DNA from 4 places in the Buttiauxella sp. genome. Region 2 is predicted to be linked to each of the others. Evidence: predicted binding sites of a transcription regulator. Region 2 holds the regulator's gene; each other region holds the start of a gene.

Region 1 (4,307 bases), on a different contig from region 2:
CGATGATTTTACCGAAAGCCGCGTGCTGTTTGCCGGTGATTTACAAGACGACCTGCCTGCGCGTTTCGAAACGGCTGCAAGTCGCGTCCATACCCAACAATTTCACCATTGGCAGGTGTTGAACGCCCAGATGGGCGATGATGCACAATACAGCCTGGTGGCAGATGCCAGCACCATTGGCGACTGCAACACCCTGATTTACTACTGGCCTAAAAACAAGCCAGAAGCTCAGTTCCAGTTGATGAATATTCTTTCGCTGATGCCAGTCGGTAGCGACATTTTTGTGGTTGGCGAAAACCGCAGTGGTGTGCGCAGTGCTGAGCAAATGCTCGCAGAATTCAGCCCACTGAATAAAATTGATAGCGCTCGTCGTTGCGGTTTCTATCATGGCCGTCTGGAAAAACAGCCACAGTTTGATGAGCATTCCTGGTGGGATGAGTATCAACACGAAGGCCTGACCGTGAAAACGTTGCCTGGCGTATTTAGCCGTGACGGCCTGGATACCGGCAGCAAATTGCTGCTTTCCACGCTAACGCCGCATACCAAAGGCAAAGTGCTGGATGTCGGTTGTGGTGCTGGCGTGCTGGCAGTTTCACTAGCAAAACATTCTCCAAAAGTCCGTCTGACGTTGTGTGATGTTTCAGCGCCAGCTGTCGCAGCCAGCCGTGCAACTCTTGCAGCCAATGAGATTGAAGGCGAAGTTATCGCCAGTAACGTCTACTCCGAAGTGAATGGTCGTTTTGACATGATTATCTCTAACCCGCCGTTCCACGATGGTCTTCAGACCAGCCTTGATGCAGCGCATCAGCTGATCCGTGGCGCAGTTCGTCATCTGAATATGGGTGGTGAATTACGTATCGTGGCGAACGCCTTCCTGGCGTATCCGGACGTGCTGGACGAAACCTTTGGCAACCACGAAGTGATTGCTCAAACTGGCCGATTCAAAGTTTATCGCTCCGTTGTTATGCGTGGCGTAAAGAAGCGCTAACACCCTGTTGTGCCGCTTTTTCCAGCGATTAGAAAAGCGGCACCAAATTAACTGTTGACGACGCGCAGAAAACATCTAGAATGCGCCTCCGTGGTTACAATACTTCGGTGTTGTGGGTATGCGAAGGTGGCGGAATTGGTAGACGCGCTAGCTTCAGGTGTTAGTGTTCTTACGGACGTGAGGGTTCAAGTCCCTCTCTTCGCACCATTAACCACGCAAGATATCGTTCGCACTGCGCGAAGGTGGCGGAATTGGTAGACGCGCTAGCTTCAGGTGTTAGTGTTCTTACGGACGTGAGGGTTCAAGTCCCTCTCTTCGCACCAATGCGAAGGCGATATCAGATAAGTTTTGAATTGCGAAGGTGGCGGAATTGGTAGACGCGCTAGCTTCAGGTGTTAGTGTCCTTACGGACGTGAGGGTTCAAGTCCCTCTCTTCGCACCAATTCTTATCAATCTTTTCCTTTAGTACTCTCATCATCCTCTGTTTTATCTCCTTTATTTCATCGTTCCCAAATTCATCATCACTAATGCAAGTCCGCTGGCAAACGCAACGCATGATGGCAATAGTACAAAGTGACGTAACCGTTTATGGTACAGCATTGCCGTAGTCGCCAATAATCCCAGTACAATCAGCACTCGCCACTGACTAAAAGAAAGATCCAGATACAATAACGCGGCGACGATCCCTCCAGGTATCAGTACACCCCACGCGCTCTCTAACTGCCGTTGTAACATCATCGCCATCTCGCCAATCGTAAATGATAACCAATATCATATGATATAATTTCTCGTTTGTCAGCGATGGCATCGCGCTTTGTTTACATGAGTAATTGTTCAGCATTCATCATCATCGGATGACATAATTTCATTAAGGTGATAGATTTAGCACCGAATTAAAATCTATGATTAACAACCACATAATTACTTTACGTAATCATATTCCCTGTCTCTTTTTTATAACATTATTCAACAACATAACGTTGTATTCGAGTCGAAAGAATTATTTGATATGACAGCAACAACCTGGCGCGCTTTACTCAAAGGGAAACATCAACTCTCGTTGCGTTTATTTTTATTACTGAACGCCTTTTCTGCGGGATTTAGTATTGCGTCGCCTTCTGCCAACACTCAGCATCTTACCGTACCGATAATCATGGTGCTGGTGATAAGCCTCGCATGCCTGGTTTGGCAGTTCGTTAACAAAAAACAGTTGATCAACATTAACGCTATCTCGTTAATAATTGGATTACTTTGGTCGTGGCATATTTATATAAAAGTCAGTGTGATGCCAATTAGAGATCTCAATTTTCTAATTATTGCCTTATTGGCGATATTATTTATTGGTTCGATCTCTTTTATTAATAATATACAAGCATTTATTGCCTCCTGCCTGCCTGTAACCGCGATGATATTGTGGCTCGATCGAGGGGATAACTGGCCCCGTGTTTTGTATTCGATTGCCCTGCCAGGCATAGGCATTACCATTCAGACCATCATTCAGCAACGAAACGATAAATTTACCCGTCGCTTGATGGATAAACTGCTCGAAGAGAAAGAAACTCTTAATGATTTGAGCATGTTAGACCCGCTTACCGGTCTGTATAACCGGCGTGGTTTTCAAAACCGTCTTGAGACCGTGCTCGCTCTCGGTAGTGGCACGCATTTCGTCTTGTTGCTCGATATCGATCATTTTAAAGCTTTCAATGACAATTATGGCCACAGCATGGGCGACCAGGCCCTGACGCATGTTTCCGCAGCCATTCGCGATGCCGTACGTTCGCGCGATATCGTCACCCGCTATGGGGGTGAAGAATTTATGGTGTTGCTGACGAATGTGGATGCTGAGCAGGCTTTGCAAACCGCTGAACGGATCCGCAAGCGGGTTTATGATTTAAAAATACCCCATTTGTTTAATGAAGATGTTGCCACTCACGTCACGACCAGTATTGGTCTTGCTGTTCTCGAACAAGGGGATATTGAAGAAGCTTTACGCCAGGCTGATAGCGCTCTTTATCGGGCCAAACGCCAGGGCCGTAATAGCATATTTGTCAGCGAGTCGCTGCAACCCTCCTGAGTCATAACCGCCTTTCAAAAACTCGCGCACAAAATAGCCTTGCTAAAGGCCATGCCTATAGATAGGATTAGCAATCATTATCATTTGTATTAGTGGTCTTGTTTGTCGATGGCTTTACAGTCTTCACTGTTTTTTGATGAATTTGCATGGCAGTCGCCATTTACCCGCTCACAACCGTCGCAGGCGGATGAGTTGCGCGCGCATTTCGTCGCACATCGGCCCTATTTTAACGACTTCATCAACCTCGGTGAGCACGCTCCAGCACACAGCCAGACGCTTTTACAATGGTCGCAGCCAGCGGCATTAACCTCGCTTCTCGCCTGTTACAGTGACCATATTTATCGCAACCAGCCGCAACTTGCCCGTGAAGGTAAACCGCTGAAGTCCCTGTGGGCGCAATGGTACCTTGGCCTGTTAGTACCTCCGCTGGTGATGGCGTTGATAACTCAACCGCGCGCCCTGAATGTCGACCCACAACATATTCATGTCGAGTTCCATGAAACGGGCAGAGCCGCTAATTTCTGGATAGACGTTCATGAAGACAAAGTGGCCACCACTCTGCCGTTGCAGCAACGCCTCGAGAAACTCCTGGTTGAAGGGATACTGCCTGTCGTGGATGCGCTGGAAAGCACCGGTGATATAAATGGAAAACTCATCTGGAGCAATACCGGCTATTTGCTGAATTGGTTTTTTGGCGAGCTGAGAGAGTTGCTTGATGAAGCGACAATCGCGCAATTACGTCACGCTTGTTTCTTTGAAAAACAACTGCACAATGGGCAAGAAAATCCCCTTTACCGCACAGTCATTCAACGCGAAGGTTTACTGGTTCGTCGCACCTGCTGCCAGCGTTATAAGTTGCCAGATGTACAACGTTGCGGTGATTGCACCTTAAAGTAAAACGGCGGGTTTCCCCACCGTTTCATCTCACTCTTTCCTTCTCTATCAGGCAGCTTGTTGGCTCTCTTCGCCAGACGCTTTCTGAGCTTCTTCTGCTTCTTGTTCCAGCAACTGCTTCTCGTACACCTTGAAGAACGGGAAGTAGATAATGGCGGAAACAACGGCCAGCAAGATAACCAGAACGGCCGCACGGAAATCCCAGCCCAGCGCCCATGCCGCACCGATTGGAGCAGGCGCTGTCCATGGCACAACGGAAATCACCCGGCCAATTAAATCCATCTTCATCGCGCCCCATGCCAGCACGGCGTTAACCATTGGTGCCAACAAGAATGGAATGAAGAACACTGG
Region 2 (4,307 bases):
GTGCTGCGTGTGGCTGGCAATGTAGCGATAGAGCTCGTCATCAACTTCAATTGTTTTCATCTTAATCCGGTGCGGTATCTTTTCTGAATTCAAGTTGTTGGAATTATAAGTACATATTCGCACAAATCCCAACCTCGGGTAGCGCCAAACTTTTGTCACACCACAAAGTCAGACTAGACTGAATGTTTGCGGCTCTGCGGCAGAATGCCGTTATGATACCCTAACCAAACGAAGTAAAAAAAAAGAACTTTGCCATGAAATTGAATGCTCGCCTGCAAACTGCGCAACAATCGACTAGTAATTCCCCCATCGTCCTGATCCACGGTCTTTTTGGTAGCCTTGATAATCTGGGCGTGCTGGCCCGCGACCTTGGGCAAGATCATGACTTGCTGCAAATTGATCTTCGCAATCATGGATTATCCCCACGCAGTCCTGAGATGAACTATGCCGCGATGGCCAAGGATGTGGTTGAAACGCTCGATGAATATGGCTTTGAGAAAGCGATAATTATCGGCCATTCCATGGGCGGAAAAGTGGCGATGGCGTTAACCGCTATTGCGCCTGAGCGTATTGATAAATTGGTGCTGATTGACATCGCGCCGGTGGATTATCAGGTTCGTCGCCATGATGAGATTTTTGCGGCTATTAATGCCGTGAGCGCCGCAGAAGTGAAAACTCGCCAGCAGGCGGCAACCGTCATGCGTGAGTACCTTAATGAAGAGGGCGTTATCCACTTCTTGCTGAAATCGTTTGCCGACGGTGAATGGAAGTTTAATGTTCCGGTTTTGTGGGAGCAGTACGAGAATATTGTCGGCTGGCAAACTATCCCGACATGGAACGAGCCCGCTCTGTTTATCCGGGGTGGCGCGTCTCCTTATGTTGACGAATCGCACCGCGAAACCCTGCTTGCACAGTTTCCGCAAGCTCGCGCTCATGTGGTTGCCGGTGCAGGACACTGGGTTCATGCCGAAAAACCTGATGCTGTTTTGCGCGCAATCCATCGTTTTATCGATCCAACAGCGGCAAACTGATTAAAAACAGACCGACTGGCCATTAGATACGGCTAACGCGTTGGCGCGCAAGCCATGCTGATGTATGATTGCGCGCTAAAATGCGCCAGAGCACCCCGCTCCGTGCCACCTGAATTCCCTGTCAGTAGTTTAATCATGGCAAAAGAACAAACGGACCGTACTACATTAGATCTGTTCGCGGACGAGCGTCGCCCCGGGCGACCAAAAACCAATCCGCTGACGCGTGATGAGCAATTGCGTATCAACAAACGCAACCAGCTCAAGCGCGACAAAGTACGCGGCCTGAAGCGAGTGGAGTTGAAGCTCAATAACGATGCAGTTGATGCACTTAATCATCTGGCTGAAGCACGCAATATCAGTCGTAGTGAGTTGATTGAAGAGATTCTTCTCGCGCAACTGAAGCAGCATCTCAGTTAGTTTTAATGCTGTTGCCCGGCTGACGATGTTGCAGTCTGTGCACATCAGGGTGATAGCAGTTTCCGCCCCGCAATGTGTTCTGCTATGATTGCCCTATCTGTGGCCAAATAGCAGCCACCATACCATTAAGTTTCAAGAGGTTATTTTACTCATGGCAATCGTAGGCATTTTTTTCGGCAGCGACACTGGTAACACCGAAAATATCGCGAAGATGATTCAAAAACAGCTCGGTAAAGACGTTGCTGAGGTGCATGACATTGCTAAGAGCAGCAAAGAAGACCTGGAAGGCTTCGATATTCTGCTTCTCGGCATTCCAACGTGGTATTACGGTGAAGCGCAATGCGACTGGGATGATTTCTTCCCGACTCTGGAAGAAGTTGATTTCAATGGCAAACTGGTAGCCCTGTTCGGCTGTGGCGACCAGGAAGACTACGCAGAATACTTCTGTGACGCATTAGGCACTATCCGCGACATTATTGAGCCGCGCGGTGCTGCAATTGTGGGTCACTGGCCAACTGCTGGCTACCATTTTGAGGCGTCTAAGGGTCTTGCTGATGACGATCACTTTGTGGGTCTGGCTATCGATGAAGACCGTCAACCTGAACTGACTGCACAACGTGTGCAACAGTGGGTAAAACAGGTTTCTGAAGAACTGAACCTGGCTGATATCCTCAACGCTTGATGCTACATGTGACGCAACCATTGGGTTGCGTCACATTGATAGATTATTCCGATTAAAATAATCGCTACAAATTTTTAACTTTTCAGTTTGTCCCTGTACAATGACCTCCTGACTAAATAGCTAACAAGGCAAATAAATCGCGACTCAGACGCCATTTTTTAGCTTGATTATGCATAATACTTGCGGTTTCCATTTAGAATTGGCAGTTCTATAATGAGACGCATTCATCTTAACGCTCACCCTGAGTCCGAGCGATCCGTTAAGCAACAGGACAATTTCCGCATGACTGACAATAATACCGCATTGAAGAAGGCCGGCCTGAAAGTCACGCTTCCGCGATTAAAAATCCTTGAAGTGTTGCAGGGTCCGGTGAACCACCATGTCAGTGCGGAAGACTTATATAAACGTCTGATTGATATGGGCGAAGAGATTGGTCTCGCCACAGTTTATCGTGTACTAAACCAGTTTGATGATGCAGGCATTGTCACTCGTCATAACTTCGAAGGCGGCAAATCCGTATTCGAGCTGACACAGCAGCATCACCACGACCATCTGATTTGCCTGGATTGCGGCAAAGTTATTGAATTCAGCGATGATTCAATCGAATCTCGTCAGCGTGAAATCGCATCACGCCATGGTATTCGTCTGACCAACCACAGCCTGTATCTGTATGGTCACTGCGCTGAAGGTGATTGCCGTACCGACGAAAATGCACACGAAATCAGCGAAAAATAATCCGCACATTTGGCCACGCTAACCTGGTGGTCAGATATAAAAAAACCGGTGAAGAAACTCACCGGTTTTTTTATTGGCTGAATTCGACCATTACTTATTGTTAGCGCGAATCTCTTGCCAGATTTTATCGCATTTCGCTTTGACGGCCTGGTCATTACCGGTGCGCGTTGCCTGGATGCAATTCTGGTAATCCAGGGTGCGAACGGTCTCTTTCTGTGCGAACTCGTGGTGTTCTTTCTCCTGAGCCAACACATTCAGCACGCTCTGACAGGCCTGAATTTTATCCGGATTCCCTTCAGCGGTATTGATACAGGCGCTATAAGCCTGTTTTAGTTTTGAATCTTCTGGTGCCGCTTTTGGCTGTGCGCAGGCGCTCAAACCTAGAGCCATCAATGTGACCAAAATGATTTTTTTCATGCTCGATATCCTTAACAAAACCGGGCGTGTTACCGCCCGGAATCAAATCAGAAAATAGTGAACGGTGCGATGACGATAAATTTCACGTCATACTCATCCTGGAAGATGTTGCCGTAACCACCGCCCCAGCTTGGGATATCGGAGTGGTTGTCGTACTGAGTGAAGTGCAGTTTGAAGAGCGTACCTTTCGCACGGCCATCCTGAATGGTGTACAACGCATCAAGGCTGTACGCAGATTCTTTCAGGCGGCTGTCGGCATCGTAGTAACCGTCAGTCGTTGGTTTAGAGCTTGGTTTAGCATCCCATGCATAAACATAAGATGCCCCTACCGCCCAGCCAGCAAGATCCCAGTTGCTCAGGTCATACATGGCACCGGCGAAGACTGCTTTCTCGCCGTTGGCGTTGAAGTCAGAACGGTTGTCCCACCACACATCAAGACGACCGTTTGAGGATGCGTAAGTTGGGGTCATACGTTGCAGGAAGTAACCCTGCTGTCCATCTGCTTTAACCATGGTTCCTTCAAGACGCAGGTCAACCTGACCCACTTTGTAGCCGAAGGTCAGTGCTTGTAACCACGCTGTGCCGTCATAAAGATCGTTGACGCTGCCGTCAGAGACTTTATCGCGTGAACCGTAGAACTGGTAGCTGGTACTCAGTGGGCTACCAGCAATATCAAATTTGTAGCTCGCTTTAGTGAAGTACTGGTCGATATACCCTTCCGCCTGACCGAATGCCGCTTCGAGGATCAGATCATTTTTGAAGTCATATTTCGCGCCCAGTGAGTGCAGATAATCGACGTTGGTGTTCTTATCATTCTGATAGAACTTGTCCATTTCCAGATGCCATGGCGCTTTGTACTCGTTGGTCCACATGTACGAGAAGCTCAGAGCACCGGAATCGCCATAATCAAAGTTTGCACCGGCTTCAGCACCCTGATACGTACCAGGCATGAAGCTCCAGTGTGGTGCTAGCAGAGATTGTCCCGTTGGCTGAATGTAACCAGCGCGAGCCCAGACAGGGCCGTA
Region 3 (4,307 bases), on a different contig from region 2:
CGAAAGCACCTTCGGCATGAGCTATGAAACCGCGCTGTGGGCGGGTGCTGCGGCAACCATCATTTATACCTTCGTGGGTGGGTTCCTTGCCGTGAGCTGGACCGATACCGTGCAGGCGAGTCTGATGATTTTCGCCCTGATCCTCACACCGGTTATGGTGGTGATTGCGGTCGGCGGATTTGATGATTCGATGGCAGTTATCAAGCAAAAAAGCATTGAAAACATCGATATGCTGAAGGGGCTGAACTTCGTCGCCATCATTTCGCTGATGGGTTGGGGCCTGGGCTACTTCGGCCAGCCGCATATTCTTGCGCGTTTCATGGCAGCAGATTCCCATCACACCATCGTTAATGCGCGTCGCATCAGTATGACGTGGATGATTTTGTGCCTCGGTGGCGCGTGTGCTGTGGGCTTCTTCGGGATTGCTTACTTCTCTAATAATCCGTCACTGGCGGGAACCGTTAACCAGAACAGCGAACGCGTGTTCATTGAGCTGGCGCAACTGCTGTTTAACCCGTGGATTGCGGGCATCCTGTTATCCGCCATTCTGGCGGCGGTCATGTCCACGCTGAGCTGTCAGTTGCTGGTGTGCTCGAGCGCAATTACCGAAGACTTGTATAAAGCCTTCTTCCGTAAAAATGCCGGGCAGAAAGAGCTGGTATGGGTCGGGCGCTTCATGGTGCTGGTGGTGGCGCTTATCGCTATCGCGCTGGCGGCAAACCCTGAAAACCGCGTTCTGGGCCTGGTCAGTTACGCCTGGGCAGGCTTCGGTGCTGCGTTTGGGCCAGTGGTTCTGTTCTCTGTTATGTGGTCACGTATGACACGTAATGGCGCATTAGCGGGGATGGTTATCGGTGCACTGACCGTTATCGTCTGGAAACAGTTCGGCTGGTTAGGCCTGTATGAAATCATCCCAGGCTTTATCTTCGGCAGCATCGGTATTGTGGTGGTCAGCCTGCTGGGCAAAGCGCCAAGTGCTTCAATGCAAAAACGCTTCGAGCAAGCCGATGAGATTTATCACACCCCTGCACCGGGCAAATTGCAGGCTGAGTAACAGGCGAGTGCATCACTGAATCACCTCTCCAGGGCCGCGAATATGCGGCCCTGTTTACATCTGGAGATAAATATCCTGACAATCCGCTTGTGTTTATTTTCGTGATAATGATAATCACAATCGTTCTGGTTTTACTTTTCTTTACGTCTTTTGACCTGAGTTCACAGTTGGAGTATCAGGAATGTTTGTTCCGTTTCTCATTATGTTGCGCGAAGGCCTGGAAGCCGCGCTGATCGTTAGTTTGATAGCCAGCTATCTGAAACGTACACAGCGTGGCCAGTGGATTGGCGTCATGTGGATTGGGGTGATTGCAGCCGCAGCACTTTGCTTAGGCCTGGGCATCTTCATTAACGAAACTACCGGTGAATTCCCGCAAAAAGAGCAGGAGTTGTTTGAAGGCATCGTCGCGGTTATTGCGGTCTTCATCCTTACCTGGATGGTGTTCTGGATGCGCAAAGTGTCGCGCAACGTCAAAGTCCAGTTAGAGCAAGCGGTAGACAACGCATTACATAGCAAAGGAAGCCACGGCTGGGCGCTGATTATGATGGTGTTCTTCGCCGTCGCGCGTGAAGGTCTGGAGTCGGTGTTCTTTCTGCTGGCCGCATTCCAGCAGGACGTTGGCATCATGCCGCCACTCGGCGCAATGCTCGGTCTGGGCACCGCGATAGTGCTGGGTTTCCTGCTGTATTGGGGCGGTATCCGCCTGAATCTCGCCGTCTTCTTCAAATGGACCAGCTTGTTTATTTTGCTGGTGGCTGCGGGACTGGCTGCGGGTGCGGTTCGCGCATTCCACGAAGCGGGATTGTGGAACCACTTCCAGGACATTGCGTTTGATCTGAGTAACGTTCTTTCAACGCATTCCCTGACCGGCACGCTGCTGGAAGGCATTTTTGGTTATCAGGAAGCGCCGAGCGTCAGTGAAGTGGCGATGTACTTCATTTACCTGATCCCCGCGCTGGTGCTGTTTTTTATTCCCCCGCGCTTGACTCCTCAGGCGACAAATAACGTTCGTTAATGATCTTGCGGCGAGAGATCGCCGCTTAGTTACAACATACTAATATTTTTATAGGGATTGGCCATGACTACACATTTTCGTCGTAAGGCTTTGCACGTTGCGCTGTTCGCTCTTGCCTCTTCCGCATTTGCGGTGCAGGCCGCAGATGTTCCTCAGGTAAAAGTCACCGTTACCGATAAACAGTGTGAACCGATGAACATCACGGTTAACGCGGGTAAAACTCAGTTCATTATTCAGAACAACAGCCAGAAAGCGCTGGAGTGGGAAATCCTCAAAGGCGTGATGGTAGTGGAAGAGCGCGAAAACATCGCCCCTGGCTTCTCGCAGAAAATGACCGCGAACCTACAAGCGGGTGAGTACGACATGACGTGCGGCCTGCTCAGCAACCCGAAAGGGAAGCTTATCGTGAAAGCCGCTGGCGACCAGACTGCACCGAAGAACGATCTGCTGGCATTGACCGGTCCAATCACTGAATACAAAGCGTATGTCACCGCGCAAGTCGCCGAACTGGTTAAAGGCACTAAAGCCTTTACGGATGCGGTGAAAGCGGGCGACATCGAAAAAGCCAAATCCCTGTATGCACCAACGCGCCAGTATTACGAGCGTATTGAACCGATTGCTGAACTGTTCTCCGACCTCGACGGCAGCATCGATGCCCGTGAAGACGATTACGAGCAAAAAGCCAACGATCCGAAATTCACCGGCTTCCACCGTCTGGAAAAAGCGCTGTTTGGTGATAATTCCACCAAAGGCATGGAAAAATATGCTGAACAGCTGAATACCGACGTGCTGGATCTGCAAACGCGTATCTCTGAACTGGCTTTCCCACCGAGCAAAGTGGTCGGCGGCGCTGCGGGTCTGATTGAAGAAGTCGCAGCCAGCAAAATCAGCGGCGAAGAAGATCGCTACAGCCACACCGACCTGTGGGACTTCCAGGCTAACGTCGATGGCGCACAGAAAATCGTCAACCTGTTACGTCCTTTACTGGCCAAAGATAACGCGCCATTGCTGGCAAAAGTGGATGCCAACTTCAAGAAAGTCGACACCATTCTGGCAAAATATCGCACCAAAGATGGCTTTGAAACTTACGACAAATTGACTGACGCAGACCGTAATGCGCTAAAAGGGCCGGTAACGGCACTGGCTGAAGATTTGTCGCAACTGCGTGGCGTTCTGGGTCTGGACTAGGTTTTGTGGAATAAGTTTTATGGACAAGTCAGATGGACGAAAATAGCAAACACGACGGCCACCAACCGGGGCGCCGTCGGTTATTAAAGGGTCTGGGCGCGCTCGGCGGCGCCTTTGCCGTGGCGGGCGGTTGCCCTGTGGCGCATGCGGCAAAACAGGAGACATCTCCGGGTACCTTGCCGCCTGACGCACGCATGGAAAAACAACCGTTCTATGGAGTGCACCAGTCTGGTGTGCTCACACCACAGCAAGCGGCGATGATGCTGGTGGCATTCGATGTGCTGGCAAGTGATAAAGCGGACCTCGAACGTTTGTTCAAGTTGCTGACGGCGCGTTTTGATTTCCTGACCACCGGCGGCCCGGCACCGGAGACACCTAATCCTCGTATGCCACCGATGGACTCAGGCATCCTCGGCGCAGAAATCTACCCGGACAACCTGACTATCACGTTGTCAGCGGGGACGTCACTGTTTGATGAACGTTTTGGTCTGAAAGCACAGAAGCCGACGAAGCTGCAAAAAATGGAACGTTTCCCCAACGATTCCCTCGACGCCAGCTTGTGTCACGGCGATTTGCTGATCCAGATTTGCGCGAATACCGCGGATACCGTTATCCACGCGTTGCGCGACATTATCAAGCACACGCCTGATTTACTCAGCGTGCGCTGGAAGCGGGAAGGATTTATCTCTAACCACGCGGCACGTTCACGTGGCAAGGAAACCCCAATCAACTTGCTGGGCTTTAAAGACGGCACGGCCAATCCCGACAGCAGCAACCAGTCGCTGATGGATCAAGTGGTGTGGGTGACCGGCAACCAGCAGGAACCTGCATGGGCGGTGGGAGGCAGTTACAAAGCGGTGCGTATCATTCAGTTCCATGTTGAGTCATGGGACAGAACGCCGTTGAAAGAACAGCAAACCATTTTTGGCCGCGACAAACACAGCGGTGCGCCGTTGGGAATGAAGAACGAGCACGACGAACCGGATTATACCGCCGATCCCGATGGCAATGTGATTGCGCTGGATGCCCATATTCGTCTGGCAAATCCAC
Region 4 (4,307 bases), on a different contig from region 2:
CCATAACGTGCCGTTGCTGTCGACCCCTTCGCAGGAAAACACAAACAGATCGATCTCCAGAGACTTAAGGTGTGCTGCGAGCGGGGCTTTGATATAGCAGGCATCTTTGCGTTGGAGTACGCCACCGGTACTGATGAGCTGGATCTGTTCACGCTTCCCAAGCTCATGGCAGATACGTTCACTGTTGGTAAAAACGGTGAGTGGAATATCCGGCAGCAAGCGCGCCAGATACCAGCAGGTTGAGCTGGCATCCAGCGCCACTACCATTCCCGGCACAATCCAGGCAAGCGCTCGGTGGGCGATATCCGCTTTACTGTTGAGATGGCTTTTCAGACGCGCCGTAAACGGGTCGCTGCTTTCATCGGCTCCGCGATTAATACGCTTTGCCCGCCCATGCTGACGAACAACTTTCCCCTGCTTTTGCAGCACGCGCAGGTCGCGCCGCACCGTTTCCTGGCTCACATCTAACAATTGCGCCAGTTGCTGTGTCGTCAGGTTATTGTACTGTTCGACAAGTTGAACCAGTTCCTGATGGCGTTCGGCTTTCATGACTATGTCTCCCGGCAATGCCTGCTGTGCCACTACGCTGACGGAGCGGCTATAGGTATGAAAAAGCGGCCTGCTGTTTAACCAGCAGACCGCTCAAAATGTTGATGCTCTTTTAGATGGGGAAACTCACGTTTACTGGGGTTTCGTAACTTCTTGCCCCACCAGGCCAATCTTCAAATATCCTGCCTGATGCAGCGTATCCATCACATTCATCATCGTTTCGTAATCAACCGATTTGTCTGCGCGGAAGAAAATCGTGGTGTCTTTCTTACCTTCCGTGGCAGCCATCAGAGCATTGATCATGCTCTCTTTGGTCACTTCGTCATTGCCAATAAACATGGTTTTGTCCGCTTTGACGGAGAGATAGACCGGTTTTTCAGGGCGCGGCTGCGGCTGGCTTGAGGACGCTGGAAGGTTAACCTTCACATCAACCGTCGCAAGCGGCGCTGCTACCATGAAGATAATCAGCAACACCAACATGACATCGATAAACGGTGTCACGTTGATTTCATGCATTTCGCCGTTATCGTCGTGGTTTTCGTTAAAACTCATTGCCATGGGATCAACCTACACGCAGTTTCTGAGCTGTACGTACCGGGCGAGACTGAGAGCTTGCAGCCAAATCCAGGTCACGGCTTTGCAACAGCAGAACCTGAGCGGCGACATCACCTAAAGAGGCTTTATAACCGCCAATCACACGGGCAAACACGTTATAGATAACAACCGCTGGGATTGCTGCAACCAGGCCGATAGCCGTTGCCAGCAATGCTTCTGCGATACCCGGTGCCACAACGGCAAGGTTAGTGGTTTGCGACTGCGCAATACCAATAAAGCTGTTCATGATGCCCCAGACGGTACCAAACAGACCGACAAAGGGTGAAATCGCACCGATGGTCGCAAGGAAGCCATTACCGCGTCCCATGTGACGACCTGCCGCCGCAACGCGACGCTCAAGGCGGAAACCGGTACGCTCTTTAATGCCTTCGTTATCTTCACTGCCAGTGGAAAGCTCAAGCTCATTTTGCGCTTCATTGATAAGCATCGTGCTCAGGCTTTTCGAATCAAAAGCGTCAGCCATTTCGCTGGCTTCATCCAGAGAGCGGGCATTAGCCAGTTGTTGCTGCTCACGCTTCAGACGGCGCTTTTGCGAGGTCAGCTCAACACTTTTGCTAAAGAAGATTGCCCAGGTGACGACAGAGGCCAGAATCAGGCCGATCATCACAATCTTTACCACGATGTCAGCATGCTGATACATGCCCCAGACAGAGAGGTCTGTCTGCATCAAATTATTCGTCACTCTTACTCTCCACCACGAAATATTACTCAAACTGTGCGCAATAATATCAAAACGACATCGAATTGATAGTAGTTCTCATTAGTATTTAAAGAGTGCCTGAAATTGTCCATGGATTCCTTGCGCTTACGCAGCAAAAGCATGATAAGTTAGATTTGGACATCCAGATGGGTAAACGGGGTAAAGTGAAGATGAGTAAAAAGCACATTGAAACGGCGCTGGTTAATGCCGGGCGCGATAAGAAATTCACCCAGGGTTCGGTTAACAGCGTCATTCAACGCGCGTCATCATTGGTTTTTGAATCGGTCGAAGCCAAAAAGCAAGCCACAGCAAACCGCGCGCAAGGCGAGCTGTTTTATGGTCGCCGTGGCACCCTCACCCATTTCTCGTTACAAGAAGCGATGTGCGAACTGGAAGGCGGTGCGGGTTGCGCGCTTTATCCTTGTGGCGCTGCAGCCGTTGCCAATGCGATTCTGGCATTCGTTGAGCATGGCGATAATGTGCTGATGACCGGCACCGCCTATGAACCGAGCCAGGATTTCTGTACCAAAATCCTCGCCAAACTCGGCGTCACCACCACGTGGTTTGACCCGATGATTGGCGCAGGTATTGCTGAACTGGTGCAACCCAATACTAAAGTTGTATTTCTGGAATCGCCTGGCTCCATCACAATGGAAGTACATGACGTTCCAGCAATTGTTCAGGCAGTACGCAGCGTAGCCCCCGATGCCATCATCATGATCGACAACACCTGGGCGGCGGGTATTTTATTTAAAGCGCTCGATTTCGGCATTGATATTTCGATTCAGGCGGGCACCAAATACCTGATTGGACATTCGGATGCGATGGTCGGGACGGCGGTGTCTAACGCCCGTTGCTGGGATCAACTGCGTGAGAACTCTTATCTGATGGGGCAGATGCTGGATGCGGATACCGCCTATATGACCAGCCGGGGTTTACGCACTTTAGGTGTGCGCCTGCGTCAACATCATGAAAGCAGTCTGAAAGTTGCCGAATGGCTGGCGCAACACCCGCAGGTTGAACGCGTTAATCACCCTGCGTTACCTGGCAGTAAAGGCCACGAGTTTTGGAAACGAGACTTTACAGGTAGCAGCGGCTTGTTCTCATTCGTGCTTAAAAAGCGCTTAAGTCATGATGAATATCAGCATTACCTGGACCATTTCCGTTATTTTAGTATGGCCTATTCGTGGGGTGGTTTTGAGTCATTGATTCTGGCCAACCAGCCGGAAGAACTGGCAGAGATTCGCCCTGCAGGGGGCATCGACTTCTCCGGTACGTTAGTTCGTGTGCATATTGGCCTGGAGAATGTTGACGATTTGATTGCTGATCTCGATGCAGGTTTCCAGCGTATTGCCTGAATTTTCCAGATGTGGATGCCTGAGAGGACAGTTTTTCTAAATTGATGATGATTTGTTGAGCCTATGATCAAGGTGTCGCAGGCCATTTAGCGTTACACTATGTTCTCAAAACACTATGTTCTCAAAAAAGGTACGCCGAAAATTTTAAGGTGTACCTAATCTAACTACTATAGATTCAGACGCGCCCAATAAAGCGGTTCCACAGGATTTGCCATGGCTGTTATACATAATATCGTTCAGGCGCTTTGGCAACATGACTTTGCTGCACTCGCGGACCCTCATGTTGTTGGAGTGGTTTATTGCGTCATGTTTGCGACGCTGTTTCTCGAAAATGGATTACTGCCCGCCTCGTTTTTGCCTGGCGACAGTCTGCTATTACTCGCAGGAGCGCTCATCGCGAAAGGGGTCATGGGTTTTGTCCCAACGCTACTTATTCTCACCGCGGCGGCGAGTCTCGGCTGCTGGTTGAGCTACGCCCAGGGGCGCTGGCTCGGTAATACCAAAACGGTTAAAGGCTGGCTAAAGCAACTGCCGCCGCAATATCACCAGCGCGCAACGGTGATGTTTGATCGACACGGGTTATTCGCGCTGCTGGCTGGGCGTTTTTTAGCGTTTGTCCGCACGCTGTTGCCAACCATGGCGGGGATTTCAGGCCTCAGCAATCGTCGTTTCCAGGTATTCAACTGGTTAAGCGGGCTGTTGTGGGTCGGGAGTGTGAGCAGCCTGGGCTATGCCTTGAGCATGATCCCATTTGTGAAACGCCACGAAGATCAGGTCATGACTTGCCTGATGGTGCTGCCGATGGTGCTTCTGGTGGCAGGCTTAATCGGAACGCTGTTTGTCGTCATCCGTAAGAAGTTTAATCCCGCATAAATATTTGCAGGGTGGATAACATCAAATTGTCCGCCCTGCTGTCTCTGTTCTCTTCTTGTTAAATCACCCGCATCCGCGCGGCATCTTCACCCGGAGTGACGCCAAAGTAGCGCTTAAACTCACGGCTAAACTGCGATGCACTTTCATATCCCACACGAATCGCCGCGGTACTGGCTTTGATGCCATCGTGCAAAATCAACATACGCGCTTTG

The links. The regulator Fur, encoded in region 2, represses iron uptake genes when iron is present. The targets are predictions, from matches to a motif close to ATAATAATGAGAACNACTATCAA.
Region 1: the regulator Fur is predicted to act here: its motif matches at 3,130-3,152, upstream of fhuF (siderophore-iron reductase FhuF).
Region 3: the regulator Fur is predicted to act here: its motif matches at 1,156-1,178, upstream of efeU (iron uptake transporter permease EfeU).
Region 4: the regulator Fur is predicted to act here: its motif matches at 1,909-1,931, upstream of exbB (tol-pal system-associated acyl-CoA thioesterase).

What each region holds. Positions count from the first base shown of each region.
Region 1 covers NZ_JBAVHX010000015.1:95,807-100,113, reverse strand. Annotated here, with positions in the region: gene rsmC (16S rRNA (guanine(1207)-N(2))-methyltransferase RsmC) at 1-988, shown strand, start outside; tRNA gene WBL83_RS12805 (tRNA-Leu) at 1,109-1,195, shown strand; tRNA gene WBL83_RS12800 (tRNA-Leu) at 1,225-1,311, shown strand; tRNA gene WBL83_RS12795 (tRNA-Leu) at 1,344-1,430, shown strand; gene WBL83_RS12790 (DUF1435 domain-containing protein) at 1,484-1,723, opposite strand; gene WBL83_RS12785 (GGDEF domain-containing protein) at 1,998-3,062, shown strand; gene fhuF (siderophore-iron reductase FhuF) at 3,171-3,959, shown strand; gene WBL83_RS12775 (PTS sugar transporter subunit IIC) at 4,005-4,307, opposite strand, start outside.
Region 2 covers NZ_JBAVHX010000009.1:240,227-244,533, reverse strand. Annotated here, with positions in the region: gene seqA (replication initiation negative regulator SeqA) at 1-60, opposite strand, end outside; gene ybfF (esterase) at 255-1,031, shown strand; gene ybfE (LexA regulated protein) at 1,167-1,448, shown strand; gene fldA (flavodoxin FldA) at 1,600-2,130, shown strand; gene fur (ferric iron uptake transcriptional regulator) at 2,413-2,865, shown strand; gene chiQ (ChiQ/YbfN family lipoprotein) at 2,956-3,282, opposite strand; gene chiP (chitoporin ChiP) at 3,330-4,307, opposite strand, start outside.
Region 3 covers NZ_JBAVHX010000004.1:630,891-635,197, reverse strand. Annotated here, with positions in the region: gene putP (sodium/proline symporter PutP) at 1-1,054, shown strand, start outside; gene efeU (iron uptake transporter permease EfeU) at 1,236-2,069, shown strand; gene efeO (iron uptake system protein EfeO) at 2,133-3,257, shown strand; gene efeB (iron uptake transporter deferrochelatase/peroxidase subunit) at 3,290-4,307, shown strand, end outside.
Region 4 covers NZ_JBAVHX010000033.1:172,573-176,879, forward strand. Annotated here, with positions in the region: gene fucR (L-fucose operon activator) at 1-549, opposite strand, end outside; gene exbD (TonB system transport protein ExbD) at 682-1,107, opposite strand; gene exbB (tol-pal system-associated acyl-CoA thioesterase) at 1,112-1,846, opposite strand; gene metC (cystathionine beta-lyase) at 2,035-3,222, shown strand; gene WBL83_RS19630 (DedA family protein) at 3,436-4,095, shown strand; gene WBL83_RS19635 (AraC family transcriptional regulator) at 4,154-4,307, opposite strand, start outside.